Regions from separate parts of the Streptomyces sp. AC602_WCS936 genome, predicted to be linked through region 2. Evidence: riboswitches for the same ligand, from Rfam matches in the RefSeq annotation. Region 2 holds a riboswitch; the other holds the start of a gene.

The links. A riboswitch is a leader RNA that binds a small molecule or an ion and turns the genes downstream of it on or off. The one in region 2 is predicted to bind cyclic di-AMP.
Positions count from the first base shown of each region.
Region 1: another riboswitch for cyclic di-AMP. It lies ahead of KUM03_RS14430 (transglycosylase family protein); the one in region 2 lies ahead of KUM03_RS08220 (M23 family metallopeptidase).

Region 1 covers NZ_JAGMUF010000037.1:2,226-9,360, forward strand. Annotated here, with positions in the region: gene KUM03_RS14415 (nucleoside triphosphate pyrophosphohydrolase) at 1-314, shown strand, start outside; gene KUM03_RS14420 (cytochrome P450) at 311-1,630, shown strand; gene KUM03_RS14425 (transglycosylase family protein) at 1,778-2,869, shown strand; cyclic di-AMP (ydaO/yuaA leader) riboswitch at 3,052-3,218, shown strand; gene KUM03_RS14430 (transglycosylase family protein) at 3,222-3,944, shown strand; gene eno (phosphopyruvate hydratase) at 4,216-5,496, shown strand; gene KUM03_RS14440 (septum formation initiator family protein) at 5,596-6,075, shown strand; gene KUM03_RS14445 (DUF501 domain-containing protein) at 6,145-6,684, shown strand; gene KUM03_RS14450 (Ppx/GppA phosphatase family protein) at 6,681-7,135, shown strand, end outside.
Region 2 covers NZ_JAGMUF010000017.1:112,669-119,803, forward strand. Annotated here, with positions in the region: gene KUM03_RS08210 (pitrilysin family protein) at 1-1,275, shown strand, start outside; gene KUM03_RS08215 (pitrilysin family protein) at 1,272-2,660, shown strand; cyclic di-AMP (ydaO/yuaA leader) riboswitch at 2,852-3,016, shown strand; gene KUM03_RS08220 (M23 family metallopeptidase) at 3,029-3,793, shown strand; gene KUM03_RS08225 (GntR family transcriptional regulator) at 4,014-4,709, shown strand; gene KUM03_RS08230 (HPr family phosphocarrier protein) at 4,863-5,144, opposite strand; partial or broken gene KUM03_RS08235 (GNAT family N-acetyltransferase) at 5,345-7,135, shown strand, end outside.

The DNA of each region.
Region 1 (7,135 bases), on a different contig from region 2:
TCTTCGGCGACGCCACGGCGACCACCCCCGAGGAGGTCAGGGAGCACTGGCTGCGCACCAAGGCGGACGAGAAGCAGCGCGCCTCGGTCACCGACGGCGTCCCCCTCGGCCAGCCCGGCCTGGCCCTCGCCGCCAAGCTCGCCTCCCGGGTCCGCACCGCGGGCCTCCCGGTCCCCCTGCCCTCCGGCGAGGGCATCGGCTACGAACTGCTCGCCCTCGCCGCCCGCGCCGAGTCCGAGGGCACGGACCCCGAGGCGGCCCTGAGAGCGGCGGCCCGGGCCTACCGGGACGCGATCAGGGAGGTCGAGGCATGACCGGCCCCGCACCCGGCCCCGCACCCGTCCCCGCCCCGACTCCGGGTCCCGAGCTGTTCACCTGGGAGTTCGCCGCCGACCCGTACCCCGCCTACGCCTGGCTGCGGGAACACGCCCCCGTGCACCGCACCCGGCTGCCCAGCGGAGTGGAGGCCTGGCTGGTCACCCGGTACGCGGACGCCAGGCAGGCGCTCGCCGACCCGCGGCTGTCCAAGAACCCGGCCCACCACGACGAGCCCGCACACGCCAAGGGCAAGACCGGCATTCCGGGGGAGCGGAAGGCCGAGCTGATGACCCACCTGCTGAACATCGACCCGCCGGACCACACCCGGCTGCGCCGGCTGGTCAGCAAGGCGTTCACACCCCGCCGGGTCGCCGAGTTCGCGCCCCGGGTGCAGGAGCTGGCGGACGACCTCATCGACCGGTTCGCGGGGACCGGGAGCGCCGACCTGATCCACGAGTTCGCCTTCCCGCTCCCCATCTACGCCATCTGCGACCTGCTCGGCGTCCCTCGCGAGGACCAGGACGACTTCCGGGACTGGGCGGGCATGATGATCCGTCACGGAGGAGGCCCCCGGGGCGGGGTCGCACGGTCGGTGAAGAAGATGCGGGGCTACCTCGCCGATCTCATCCACCGCAAGCGCGCCGCGCTGCCGCCCGAGCCCGGCCCCGGCGAGGACCTCATCTCCGGCCTCATCCGCGCCTCCGACCACGGCGAGCACCTCACCGAGAACGAGGCCGCGGCGATGGCCTTCATCCTGCTCTTCGCCGGCTTCGAGACCACCGTCAACTTGATCGGCAACGGCACGTACGCCCTGCTCACCCACCCCGAGCAGCGGGACCGTCTCCAGACGTCCCTCGCGGCCGGCGAGCGGGCGCTGCTGGAGACCGGCGTCGAGGAACTCCTGCGCTACGACGGCCCGGTGGAGATGGCCACCTGGCGCTTCGCCACCCGGCCGCTCACCCTCGGCGGGCAGGACATCGCGCCCGGCGACCCCGTCCTCGTCGTCCTGGCCGCCGCCGACCGGGACCCGGAGCGCTTCACGGACCCGGACACCCTCGACCTCGCCCGCCGGGACAGCCAGCACCTGGGGTACGGCCACGGCATCCACTACTGCCTCGGGGCCCCGCTCGCCCGGCTGGAGGGACAGACCGCGCTCGCCACGCTCCTCACCCGCCTCCCGGACCTGCGGCTCGCCGCGGAGCCGGCCGAACTGCGCTGGCGCGGCGGGCTCATCATGCGAGGTCTGCGCACTTTGCCCGTGTCCTTCACACCCGTTGCGTCATCGGCGGTTCATGGTCCGCCCTCGAAGTAAAAGTGACACGCGCTCAACTTTGTGATCTTCACGTGATCTGCGCGGCATGAACTTGTGACAAGCGATCATCTGCCTATACGTTCACGGATCAGCGTGGCCTGAGCGTTACCGCCGCGCGGTCCCCGCTGCCTCGTGAAAGGTCGTCGCATGCTCTCCGGGAACGGTCGTCACCGCCGCCCCCGCCAGGCCCCCGCCCTGGTCGTCGCCGCCGGAGTGACCGGCTCCGCCATCGCGATCCCACTCCTCGGCGCCACCGGCGCACACGCGGCCGACGGCGCGAACTGGGACCGGGTCGCCGAGTGCGAGACCGGCGGCGCCTGGAGCCAGAACAGCGGCAACGGGTACTACGGAGGCCTCCAGATCTCCCAGGAGGCCTGGGAGCGGTACGGCGGCCTCGAGTACGCGCGGAGTGCCGACCAGGCCAGCCGCTCCCAGCAGATAAGCGTCGCCGAGAAGATGCACGCGGACCAGGGCATCGCCGCCTGGCCGACCTGTGGTCTGCTCGCGGGACTGGGCAACGACTCGGGCGTCCTGGACGGCGGCACGGGTTCGGCCGGTGACGGCTCGTCGGAGACCGCGGACCCCTCGCAGGCGCCCACCGCTCCGGAGGCGGATGACCCGTCCGGCACGGCCGACCCGTCCGGCTCCACCGGCACCACCGGCTCCTCGGACCCGTCCGGTTCGACCGGTTCGGACGAGGTGTCCGACCCGGCCGCCGGGGCGTCGCCTTCGTCGTCGCCCTCGCCGACTTCTGACCCCTCGTCGACCGGCGAGGATGAAGCGTCCAAGCCGGGCACTTCGGTCGAATCCGATTCCTCGGTGAGCGTCGGCCCGCAGGAATCCGACAGCCCGTCCACAGGAACCACCAAGACCGATGAAACGGACAAGGTGGGGCAGAGTGACGGTTCTTCGGCGGCCGCCGGCAGTGGCGAGTCCGGTGCGGGACGGCACCGCGGCGACAGCGCCGACGAGGGCGCGACGAGCGGCCGCACGGACGGCCGTACGGACGCCTCTTCGGGCCGGCACGCCTCGCGCGGTGAGGGTGAGGCGCGGGAAGTCGTGGACGGCTCGTACACGGTCCGTTCCGGCGACAGTCTCTGGGGCATTGCCGACTCCCTTGAGCTCGACGGCGGGTGGCGTTCGCTCTACGCCGGCAACAAGGACGTCGTCGGGTCCGACCCGGACCACATCCTGCCCGGTCAGACGCTCACGGTCACGGGCGAATCGGGCGAAAAGTAGGGGGAGTTCGCTCACGGTTAGAGATCATATGTCCGTTTTGGATCTCGTGAGATATAGGTCTCAGAAGCCGTGATCGTCTTTGAAAATCCGCGGAGCGCGTGTCTACGGTCATGACCGCTCGCCATCGCGGGCCCCGGCTGCCGCAACGCCGAATCCTGCCAGCGGCCGTACGGGAACAGTCGTCGCTTCGAGCGCCGCAGGCAGGAGCGGGGGACCCAAGGTAAGTGCCGCACCGGGCAGTTGAGCCGGAGCGGCTAGGGGTGGAGCCGAGTTCCGCGAGGAACCCGGCCGGGCAACTCAACCGGCCCGAACCCGACAGCTCACCTCGCAGGCGTCGGTGAGGGGATCAACCATGCTGTTTTCCGGCAAGGGCAAGCACCGCCGTCCGTCCAAGGCCACCCGTATCGTCGCCGTCGCCGGTGTCACCGGTGCCGCCGTCGCCGCCCCGCTGATGGCGGCCGGCAACGCCTCCGCCGCCACCGCGTCCGAGTGGGACGCCGTCGCGCAGTGCGAGTCCGGCGGCAACTGGTCCATCAACACCGGCAACGGTTACTACGGCGGTCTGCAGTTCTCCGCCTCCACCTGGGCCGGTTACGGCGGCACGCAGTACGCCGCCACCGCCGACCAGGCGACCAAGGCGCAGCAGATCGAGATCGCCGAGAAGGTGCTCGCGGGCCAGGGCAAGGGTGCCTGGCCGGTCTGCGGCACCGGCCTGTCGAACGCCGCGTACACCGGCGGCGGCTCCGAGAGCCAGGACAGCGGCTCCGCGCAGAGCCAGGACAGCGGCTCCACCGCCGAGCGCTCCACCGAGCAGAAGGCCTCCCGCTCCGACGAGCGTCCGGCCGCCGAGCCGAAGGCCGAGAAGCCGGCCGAGAAGAAGACCGTCACCACCCCGACCGGCAAGAAGGTCGAGAAGGGCGACGGCGAGTACAAGGTCGTCAAGGGCGACACCCTCAGCTCGATCGCCGAGGAGCACGACGTCGAGGGCGGCTGGGCGAAGCTGTTCAAGCTGAACGACGACATCGTCGACGACGCCGACCTGATCTACCCGGGCCAGCAGCTGCACCTGAAGTAAGCGGCGGCCCCCGCGACTCCCGCCCCGGTGCGTGTTCCCCCGTACGCACCGGGGCGGGTTTTTCACGCCCCCGATCTGCCCGTGATCGCGAACGGATTTTCGGAAACGTCTTTGTTCCGTTCGGAAACAATTTACTCTCGGTTCTGTCCAGCGGGTGGGCGATCGGCTGGCCGATCGCCCGGAGCCGGTTAGGCTCGGTCCCGCAGAGCCGCCGCGGTCCTGCGGGACCCGCGCGTCACACCGAAGCGTCACATTGAAGAAGGAGATGCTCGTGCCGTCCATCGACGTCGTCGTAGCCCGGGAAATCCTGGACTCCCGAGGCAACCCCACGGTCGAGGTCGAGGTCGGCCTCGACGACGGCAGCACGGGTCGTGCCGCCGTTCCCTCCGGTGCCTCCACCGGCGCCTTCGAGGCCATCGAACTCCGTGACGGCGATGCGGGCCGTTACCTGGGCAAGGGCGTCGAGAAGGCCGTCCTCGCCGTCATCGAGCAGATCGGCCCGGAGCTGGTCGGCTACGACGCCACCGAGCAGCGCCTGATCGACCAGGCCATGTTCGACCTGGACGCCACCGACAACAAGGGCTCGCTGGGCGCCAACGCCATCCTCGGCGTCTCCCTCGCCGTCGCCCACGCCGCCTCCGAGGCGTCCGACCTGCCGCTCTTCCGCTACCTGGGCGGCCCCAACGCGCACCTGCTGCCGGTGCCGATGATGAACATCCTGAACGGCGGCTCGCACGCCGACTCCAACGTGGACATCCAGGAGTTCATGATCGCGCCGATCGGCGCGGAGTCCTTCTCCGAGGCCCTGCGCTGGGGCGCCGAGGTCTACCACACCCTGAAGAAGGTCCTGAAGAGCAAGGGCCTGGCCACCGGCCTCGGCGACGAGGGCGGCTTCGCCCCGAACCTCGGCTCCAACCGCGAGGCCCTCGACCTCATCCTCGAGGCGATCAAGGAGGCCGGCTACACCCCCGGCGAGCAGATCGCCCTCGCGCTCGACGTGGCCGCGTCCGAGTTCTACAAGGACGGCGCCTACACCTTCGAGGGCAAGACCCGCTCCGCCGCCGAGATGACCGAGTACTACGCCGAGCTGGTCGAGGCGTACCCGCTGGTCTCCATCGAGGACCCGCTGTTCGAGGACGACTGGGAGGGCTGGAAGGTCCTCACCGACAAGCTCGGCGACAAGGTCCAGATCGTCGGCGACGACCTGTTCGTCACCAACCCGGAGCGCCTGGCCCGCGGCATCGACGAGAGCGCCGCCAACGCCCTGCTGGTCAAGGTCAACCAGATCGGTTCGCTGACCGAGACCCTGGACGCCGTGGAGCTGGCCCAGCGCAACGGCTTCAAGTGCATGATGTCCCACCGCTCCGGCGAGACCGAGGACGTCACCATCGCCGACCTGGCCGTCGCCACCAACTGCGGCCAGATCAAGACCGGCGCCCCGGCCCGCTCCGAGCGCGTCGCCAAGTACAACCAGCTGCTGCGCATCGAGGAGATCCTCGACGACGCCGCGGTGTACGCCGGCCGCAGCGCGTTCCCGCGCTTCAAGGGCTGAGCACCGCCCTTGTAGGCAGCGTCGTACGTACGTCCCCGTACTCGGTCCCGTACCGTGTGCGGGGACGTACGCACGTGTGGACTGAAGGCGGGGACAGACATGGCGGTGAAGGACCGGGACCGTTTCTCCACCGCGACCAGGATCCGGATCATCGGGGAACAGACCGCGGCCCGGGTCTACCGCTCGCAGACCAAGCGCCAGGCCCGCCGCTCCCGCCTGACCGGCCGGGCCGCGCTGCTGGCGATGGTGCTCTGCTCGCTCGTCGTCGCGCTCGCCTACCCGATACGGCAGTACGTCGCCCAGCGCGCTGAGATCGCCGACCTCCAGCGGGAGCAGCAGGAGACCCGGGACCGGGTCGAGCAGCTGCGCGACCTCAAGGCGCGCTGGCAGGACGACGCCTTCGCCGAGCAGCAGATCCGGCTGCGGCTGCACTACGTGATGCCGGGGGAGACGGGCTTCATCGTCGTCGACCCGGACGCGGCCCGGCAGGCCCGCGCCGAGGCGGGTGCCGCCGACCGTCCCTGGTACCGGAACGTGTGGGACGGCATCGACAAGGCCGACGCCGCCGGCCGGCGGTGAACCGGCGGAGCCGGCCGTGAACCGACCGTGCCGGCAGTGACTCAACAGGAAGACCAGCAGAAGACAGTCATGCAGACTCCCCCGCCGACCACCGAGCGCACCGAGCCCACCGACGCGGACGTCGAGGCGTTCAGGCAGCAGCTCGGACGCCCCCCGCGCGGCCTGCGCGCCATCGCCCACCGCTGCCCCTGCGGCCAGCCGGACGTCGTGGAGACGGCACCGCGGCTGCCCGACGGCACGCCCTTCCCCACGCTGTACTACCTGACGTGCCCGAAGGCGGCCTCCGCGATCGGCACGCTGGAGGCGAACGGCGTGATGAAGGAGATGACCGAGCGCCTGGCCACCGACCCGGTGCTGGCCGCCGCCTACCGGGCCGCGCACGAGGACTACGTCCGGCGCCGCGACGAGATCGAGGAGCTGACCGGCTTCCCGAGCGCGGGCGGCATGCCGGACCGCGTGAAGTGCCTGCACGTCCTGGTCGCCCACTCGCTGGCGGCCGGTCCCGGCGTCAACCCGCTGGGCGACGAGGCGATCGCGATGCTGCCCGAGTGGTGGCGCAAGGGGCCGTGCGTGACGGTCTCCGAGACGGACGGGGAGGACGCCAAGTGACCAGGGTCGCCGCCATCGACTGCGGTACGAACTCCATCCGCCTGCTGGTCGCCGACGCGGACCCCGCCACGGGTGAGCTGACCGACCTCGACCGCCGCATGACCATCGTGCGGCTCGGACAGGGCGTCGACCGCACCGGGCGGCTGGCGCCCGAGGCGCTGGAGCGGACCTTCGCGGCCTGCCGCGAGTACGCCGCCGTCATCAAGGAGCACGGCGCCGAGCGGCTGCGCTTCGTGGCCACCTCCGCCTCCCGGGACGCGGAGAACCGGGACGACTTCGTGCGCGGGGTGCTGGACATCCTCGGCGTGGAACCGGAGGTCATCACCGGCGACCAGGAGGCCGAGTTCTCCTTCACCGGGGCCACCAAGGAGCTGGCGGGACGGGACCACCTCGACAAGCCCTACCTGGTCGTCGACATCGGCGGCGGCTCGACCGAGTTCGTCGTCGGCGA
Region 2 (7,135 bases):
TCCGAGGACCACCTGACCCCGGTCGCGGCGGTGTGCCTCTGGTACGACGTCGGTTCGCGCCACGAGGTCAAGGGACGTACCGGCCTGGCTCACCTTTTCGAGCACCTCATGTTCCAGGGCTCCGCCCAGGTCAAGGGCAACGGCCACTTCGAACTGGTGCAGGGCGCCGGCGGCTCGCTCAACGGCACCACGAGCTTCGAGCGCACCAACTACTTCGAGACCATGCCCGCCCACCAGCTGGAGCTCGCCCTCTGGCTGGAGGCCGACCGCATGGGTTCCCTGCTGGCCGCCCTGGACGAGGAGTCCATGGAGAACCAGCGCGACGTCGTCAAGAACGAGCGCCGTCAGCGCTACGACAACGTTCCGTACGGCACCGCCTTCGAGAAGCTCACCGCCCTGGCCTACCCGGAGGGGCACCCCTACCACCACACGCCGATCGGCTCGATGGCCGACCTGGACGCGGCGACCCTGGAGGACGCGCGGGCGTTCTTCCGCACGTACTACGCGCCGAACAACGCGGTGCTGTCCGTCGTCGGCGACATCGACTCCGAGCAGACGCTCGCCTGGATCGAGAAGTACTTCGGCTCCATCGCCTCGCACGACGGCAAGCAGCCCCCACGGGACGGCTCACTGCCCGACATCATGGGCGAGCAGCTGCGCGAGGTCGTCGAGGAGGAAGTCCCGGCCCGCGCCCTGATGGCGGCCTACCGCCTGCCGGAGGACGGCACGCGCGCGTGCGACGCGGCCGACCTGGCCCTCACCGTCCTGGGCGGCGGCGAGTCCTCCCGCCTCTACAACCGGCTGGTGCGCCGCGACCGCACGGCCGTCGCCGCCGGGTTCGGCCTGCTGCGGCTCGCCGGAGCGCCTTCCCTGGGGTGGCTGGACGTGAAGACGTCCGGTGACGTCGAGGTGCCGGTCATCGAGACCGCCATCGACGAGGAGCTCGCCCGGTTCGCCGAGGAGGGCCCGACGGCCGAGGAGATGGAGCGCGCCCAGGCGCAGCTGGAGCGCGAGTGGCTGGACCGCCTGGGCACCGTCGCGGGCCGCGCCGACGAACTGTGCCGCTACGCCGTCCTGTTCGGCGACTCCCAGCTCGCCCTCACCGCCGTGCAGCGGGTGCTCGAGGTGACGGCCGAGGAGGTCCAGGAGGTCGCCAGGGCCCGCCTGCGCCCCGACAACCGCGCGGTGCTCGTCTACGAGCCCACCGCCCCCGCCGACGAGACCGCCGCCGACGCGGACGACGCCACCGACGAGAACGAGGAGGCGGCCAAGTGACCGAGCTCGCCACCATGGACTTCCACTCCCAGCCGCAGGGCGGCGAGCCCAAGCCGTGGGCGTTCCCCGCCCCCGAGCGCGGCAGCCTCGACAACGGCCTCACCGTGCTGCACTGCCACCGGCCCGGCCAGCAGGTCGTCGCCGTGGAGGTGCTCCTCGACGCGCCCCTGGACGCCGAGCCCGCCGGACTCGACGGCGTCGCCACCATCATGGCGCGCGCCTTCTCCGAGGGCACCGACAAGCACTCCGCCGAGGAGTTCGCCGCCGAGCTGGAGCGCTGCGGCGCCACCCTCGACGCGCACGCCGACCACCCCGGCGTCCGGCTGAGCCTGGAGGTGCCCGCCTCGCGCCTCGCCAAGGCCCTCGGCCTGCTCGCCGACGCCCTCAGGGCACCCGCGTTCGCGGACGGCGAGGTCGAACGCCTGGTCCGCAACCGGCTCGACGAGATCCCGCACGAGCTGGCCAACCCGGCCCGCCGCGCGGCCAAGGAGCTCTCCAAGGAGCTGTTCCCAGCCGGCTCACGCGTGTCGCGCCCGCGCCAGGGCACCGAGGAGACGGTGGCGAACGTCGACTCCGCCGCCGTACGGGCCTTCTACGAGAAGCACGTGCGTCCCGCCACGGCCACCGCCGTGGTCGTCGGCGACCTCACCGGCATCGACCTCGGCGCGCTGCTCGGCGACACCCTGGGCGCGTGGACCGGCTCCGCCGCCGAACCGCGCCCCGTGCCCCCGGTGACCGCCGACGACCGGGGCCGGGTCGTCATCGTGGACCGTCCCGGCGCCGTCCAGACGCAGCTGCTGATCGGCCGCACCGGCGCCGACCGGCACGACCGCGTCTGGCCCGCACAGGTCCTCGGCACGTACTGCCTCGGCGGCACCCTCACCTCCCGCCTGGACCGCGTGCTGCGCGAGGAGAAGGGCTACACCTACGGCGTACGGGCATTCGGGCAGGTCCTGCTCTCCGCGCCCGACGGCACCGGCGCCGCGATGCTCGCCATCAGCGGCTCCGTCGACACCCCCAACACCGGCCCCGCGCTGCAGGACCTGTGGACGGTGCTGCGCACGCTCGCGGAAGGCGGACTCACCGACGCCGAGCGCGACGTCGCCGTGCAGAACCTGGTGGGCGTGGCGCCGCTGAAGTACGAGACGGCGGCGGCCGTGGCGAGCACGCTGGCCGACCAGGTCGAGCAGCACCTGCCCGACGACTACCAGGCCGCGCTCTACCGCCAACTCGCCGCCACCGGCACCGTGGAGGCCACGGCGGCGGTCGTGAACGCCTTCCCGGTGGACCGCCTGGTGACGGTGCTCGTCGGCGACGCCGCGCAGATCAAGACGCCCGTCGAGGCCCTCGGCATCGGTGAAGTCACCGTGGTGTCGGCCGAGTAGCGCCACGCGCGCGTGGCGGCCCTGGTGACCCGAGTGTCACCAGGGCCGCCGTTTGTCCGAATTGAGGGAGAGACGGCCCGTCTGCCCTGTGGCATGCGCTACAAAAAGCTTGTTGCGTTTGAGGATTGAAGGCAGCCGCGCTTAGCGTCTTCCGGGCTGTTCGTCAGGCAGTACGCCGCACCCGCGGCACCGGACAGTCATCGCCGAGTCCCCGTACGGCGCGAGCCAGGGGAGCCGGGGACCCACCGCAGTCCCTGGGGTGAATCGGACGCCCGCGCGTGCAGCGAGGGGGCCCGTAGGAGACCTTCCACCTCCGAACCCGTCAGCTAACCCGGTAGGCGAGAGGGAAGGAAAGGAACAGCCTCTACATGGCGTTCACGCGCGCCACCGGGAAGCACCGCCGTCCCAGCCGGATGCACCGCACCACCGCCCGCGCGGCGGGAGTCGCGGCCCTCGCCACCACCGGCGTCGTCGGCACCCTCGCCGCACCGGCGCTCGCCGCGGAGCCCGAGGCGGAGCAGACCGGGATCACCCCGGTCATCTCCATCGGCGACTCCATAGCCGACGAGATCGACGCCCAGGCCGCTGCCCAGGAGCAGGCCGCCCAGCTCGCCGCCGCCCGCGAGGCGGCCCGGGAGGCCGCGCGCGAGCGGGCCGCCGAAGCGGCCGAAGAGGCGCGCGAGGCCAAGGAGCGCGCCGCGCGGGAGGCGGAACGCAAGCGCCTCAACACCTTCGTGTCGCCGATCACCGCCTCGTACGTCTCCACCGCCTACCAGGCCGGCAGCTCCCTGTGGTCCTCCGGCAGCCACACCGGGATCGACTTCCACGCCTCCACCGGCACCACCGTGCACGCCGTCGGCGTCGGCACCGTCGTCGAGGCCGGCTGGGGCGGGGCGTACGGCAACCAGGTCGTGGTCAAGATGCACGACGGCACGTACACGCAGTACGGCCACCTGTCGTCCATCGGCGTCTCGGTGGGCCAGTCGGTCTCCGCGGGCCAGCAGATCGGCCTCTCCGGTGCCACCGGCAACGTCACGGGACCGCACCTGCACTTCGAGGCCCGTACGGGCGCCGAGTACGGCTCGGACATCGACCCCGTCGCCTACCTCCGCTCCCACGGCGTGAACGTCTGACGACGGACCGCTGACGGCAAGGTTCGGTAAGGTTCTGGAAAGGCCCCGGCTCCCTGAGCGGGGGCCTTTCGCATTTCCACGTGTGGTCCGGGAACGCGACCGCTGTCCAAAAAATGTCCATGAAATCCGGCCCGCCGTCGGATATCCGCTTGACTGGCCTAGAGTCACTGAACACGCGTCAATCGTCGACGTTTCACGGGGATCAAGGCGGAGGTCGGGCATGCGTATTCCGGCGCACTCGGTGTGCACGGCGATCCGGGACGACATCGTCGCCGGTGTCCACGGGCGCGGCGGCCGCCTCACCGAGGAACTCCTCGCCCGCCGCTACGGAGTCTCCCGCGTCCCCGTCCGCGAGGCCCTGCGCACGCTGGAGGCCGAGGGCTTCGTGGTGACCCGGCGGCACGCGGGCGCGTGCGTCGCGGAACCCACCGAACAGGAGGCCGCCGACCTGCTGGAGACCCGTGCCCTCCTGGAACCCCTGGGCGCCGCACGGGCCGCCCGGCGTCGCACCGATGCCCACCTCAAGGTGCTGCGCGGGCTGGTCAGGCTCGGTCAGGAACGTGCCGGGCAGGGCCGCGGCGAGGACTTGCGCGCACTGGACGGGTGGTTCCACGAGACCCTCGCCCAGGCCGCCTGCAGTCCCTCCCTGGCGTCCCTGCTGACCCAGTTGCGCCGCAAGATCGCCTGGATGTACGCCGTGGCGGCGCCGGCCGATCCGGCGGGCTGCTGGGCGGAGCACGGCGCGATCACCGACGCGGTGGCCCGGGGCGACGGCGAGCGCGCGCGGGCGCTCATGGCGCTGCACACCGAGCGGTCCGCTCCCGCGTACCGACTGCGGTTCGCCCCCGAGGGCGGGCGGACCGAGAGCGTGAGGAATTCGCAACGTGCCGTAAACACGCCGAGCCTGCGGTATTAACACGCGGCCCATATACAAGAGGTATTGATTGAAGGGGTATTTTGCGCTGCCTGCGAATGCCCTCGAAAATCGGTAGCGCGGTTCGTGGAGAGGGGAAAAGAAAAGCCCGCCCGGTGCTCCGGGCGGGCCGTTCGGCATTGCTCTTGCCGTCGGTCAGACGGTCTCGGGAAGCTCCTCGAGGCCCTCGGTGACCAGCTTCGCCAGCCGGTCGAGGGCGGCGTCCGCGCCCTCGGCGTCGGAGGCGAGGACGATCTCCTCGCCGCCCTGGGCGCCGAGGCCGAGGACGGCCAGCATGGAGGCCGCGTTGACGGGGGAACTGTCGGCCTTGGCGATCGTGACCGGGACGCCTGTGGCCGTGGCGGCTCGGACGAAGATGGAGGCGGGGCGGGCGTGGAGGCCCTCGGCCCAGCCGACGTTGACGCGGCGCTCAGCCATGTGATGCTGCCCTTCAGGTGTTCAAGGTTTCATGTTGTCTAGACCAGTCTTGTCTAGACCAGTTTCCCACATCGTGAAGCGTGCCGGGACGGCGCCGTGCGCCGCCCCGCGTGACCGTCGGACCGCGGCCTCGGCCCGACCTTCCGTCCTCCACAGACTGCCTCGCGCCGTTGTCGTACGCGAGCCGTACTCTGGGGCCCATGCAGACCTCGTCGGACCGGCACGAGTATCCCGCCCACTGGGAGGCCGACGTGGTGCTGCGCGACGGCGGCACCGCGCGCGTCCGCCCCATCACCGTTGATGACGCCGAGCGCCTGGTCAGCTTCTACGAGCAGGTCTCCGACGAGTCGAAGTACTACCGCTTCTTCGCGCCGTACCCTCGCCTGTCCGCCAAGGACGTCCACCGCTTCACGCACCACGACTTTGTGGACCGGGTGGGACTCGCGGCCACCGTCGGCGGCGAGTTCATCGCCACCGTACGCTACGACCGGATCGGCGCCGGCGGAACGCCCGCCACCGCACCCGCCGACGAGGCCGAGGTCGCCTTCCTCGTCCAGGACGCCCACCAGGGGCGCGGCGTCGCCTCCGCGCTGCTGGAGCACATCGCCGCCGTCGCCCGGGAGCGCGGCATCCGCCGCTTCGCCGCCGAGGTGCTGCCCGCCAACACCAAGATGATCAAGGTGTTCGTGGACGCCGGGTACACCCAGAAGCGCAGCTTCGAGGACGGCGTGGTCCGCCTGGAGTTCGGCCTCGAACCGACCGACCGCTCCCTGGCCGTGCAGTACGCGCGCGAGCAGCGCGCGGAGGCGCGTTCCGTGCAGCGGCTGCTGAGGCCCGGCTCGGTCGCGGTCGTCGGCACCGGCCGCACGCCGGGCGGGGTCGGCCGCAGCATCCTCGGCAACATCCGGGACGCGGGCTACACCGGTCGGCTGTACGCCGTGAACAAGGCCTTCCCCGAGGACCGGAAGGAGATCGAAGGGGTGTCCGCGTGCCGCTCGGTGCGCGACATCGACGGGCCGGTCGACCTCGCCGTCGTCACCGTCCCCGCCGAGCGTGTCCCCGAGGTCGTCACCGAGTGCGGCGAGCACGGCGTGCAGGGCCTGGTGGTGATCTCCGCCGGGTACGCCGACAGCGGCCCCGAGGGACGCGAACGCCAGCGCGCCCTCGTGCGGCAGGCGCGCACGTACGGCATGCGGATCATCGGGCCCAACGCCTTCGGGATCATCAACACCTCCGCGGACGTGCGGCTGAACGCCTCCCTCGCCCCCGAGACGCCCCGCCCCGGCCGGATCGGCCTGTTCGCCCAGTCCGGCGCCATCGGCATCGCCCTGCTCTCCCGACTGCACCGGCGCGGCGGCGGAGTCACCGGCGTCACCGGCGTGTCGACCTTCGTCTCCTCCGGCAACCGAGCCGACGTCTCCGGCAACGACGTCCTCCAGTACTGGTACGACGACCCGGAGACCGACGTCGCGCTGATGTACCTGGAGTCCATCGGCAACCCCCGCAAGTTCACCCGCCTCGCCCGGCGCACGGCGGCCGTCAAACCCCTGGTCGTCGTGCAGGGGGCCAGGCACGGGGGCGTGGCACCGCAGGGACACGCCGTACGGGCGACGCGACTCCCGCACGCGACGGTCTCCGCGCTGCTCAGGCAGGCCGGCGTGATCCGCGTCGACACGATCACCGACCTGGTCGACGCGGGGCTGCTGCTCGCCCGCCAGCCGCTGCCACCCGGGCCGAGGGTGGCCATCCTGGGCAACTCCGAGTCCCTGGGCCTGCTGACGTACGACGCGTGTCTCTCCGAAGGGCTGCGCCCGCACCCCCCGCTGGACCTGACGACGGCCGCCTCGGCGGACGACTTCCACGCCGCCCTGTCCCGGGCCCTGGCCGACGACACCTGCGACGCCGTGGTGGTGACCGCGATCCCGACGGTGGGGGAGGGATCGGCCGGGGACGCCGCGCTGGCGGCGGCCCTGCGGTCGGCGGCCGCCGCG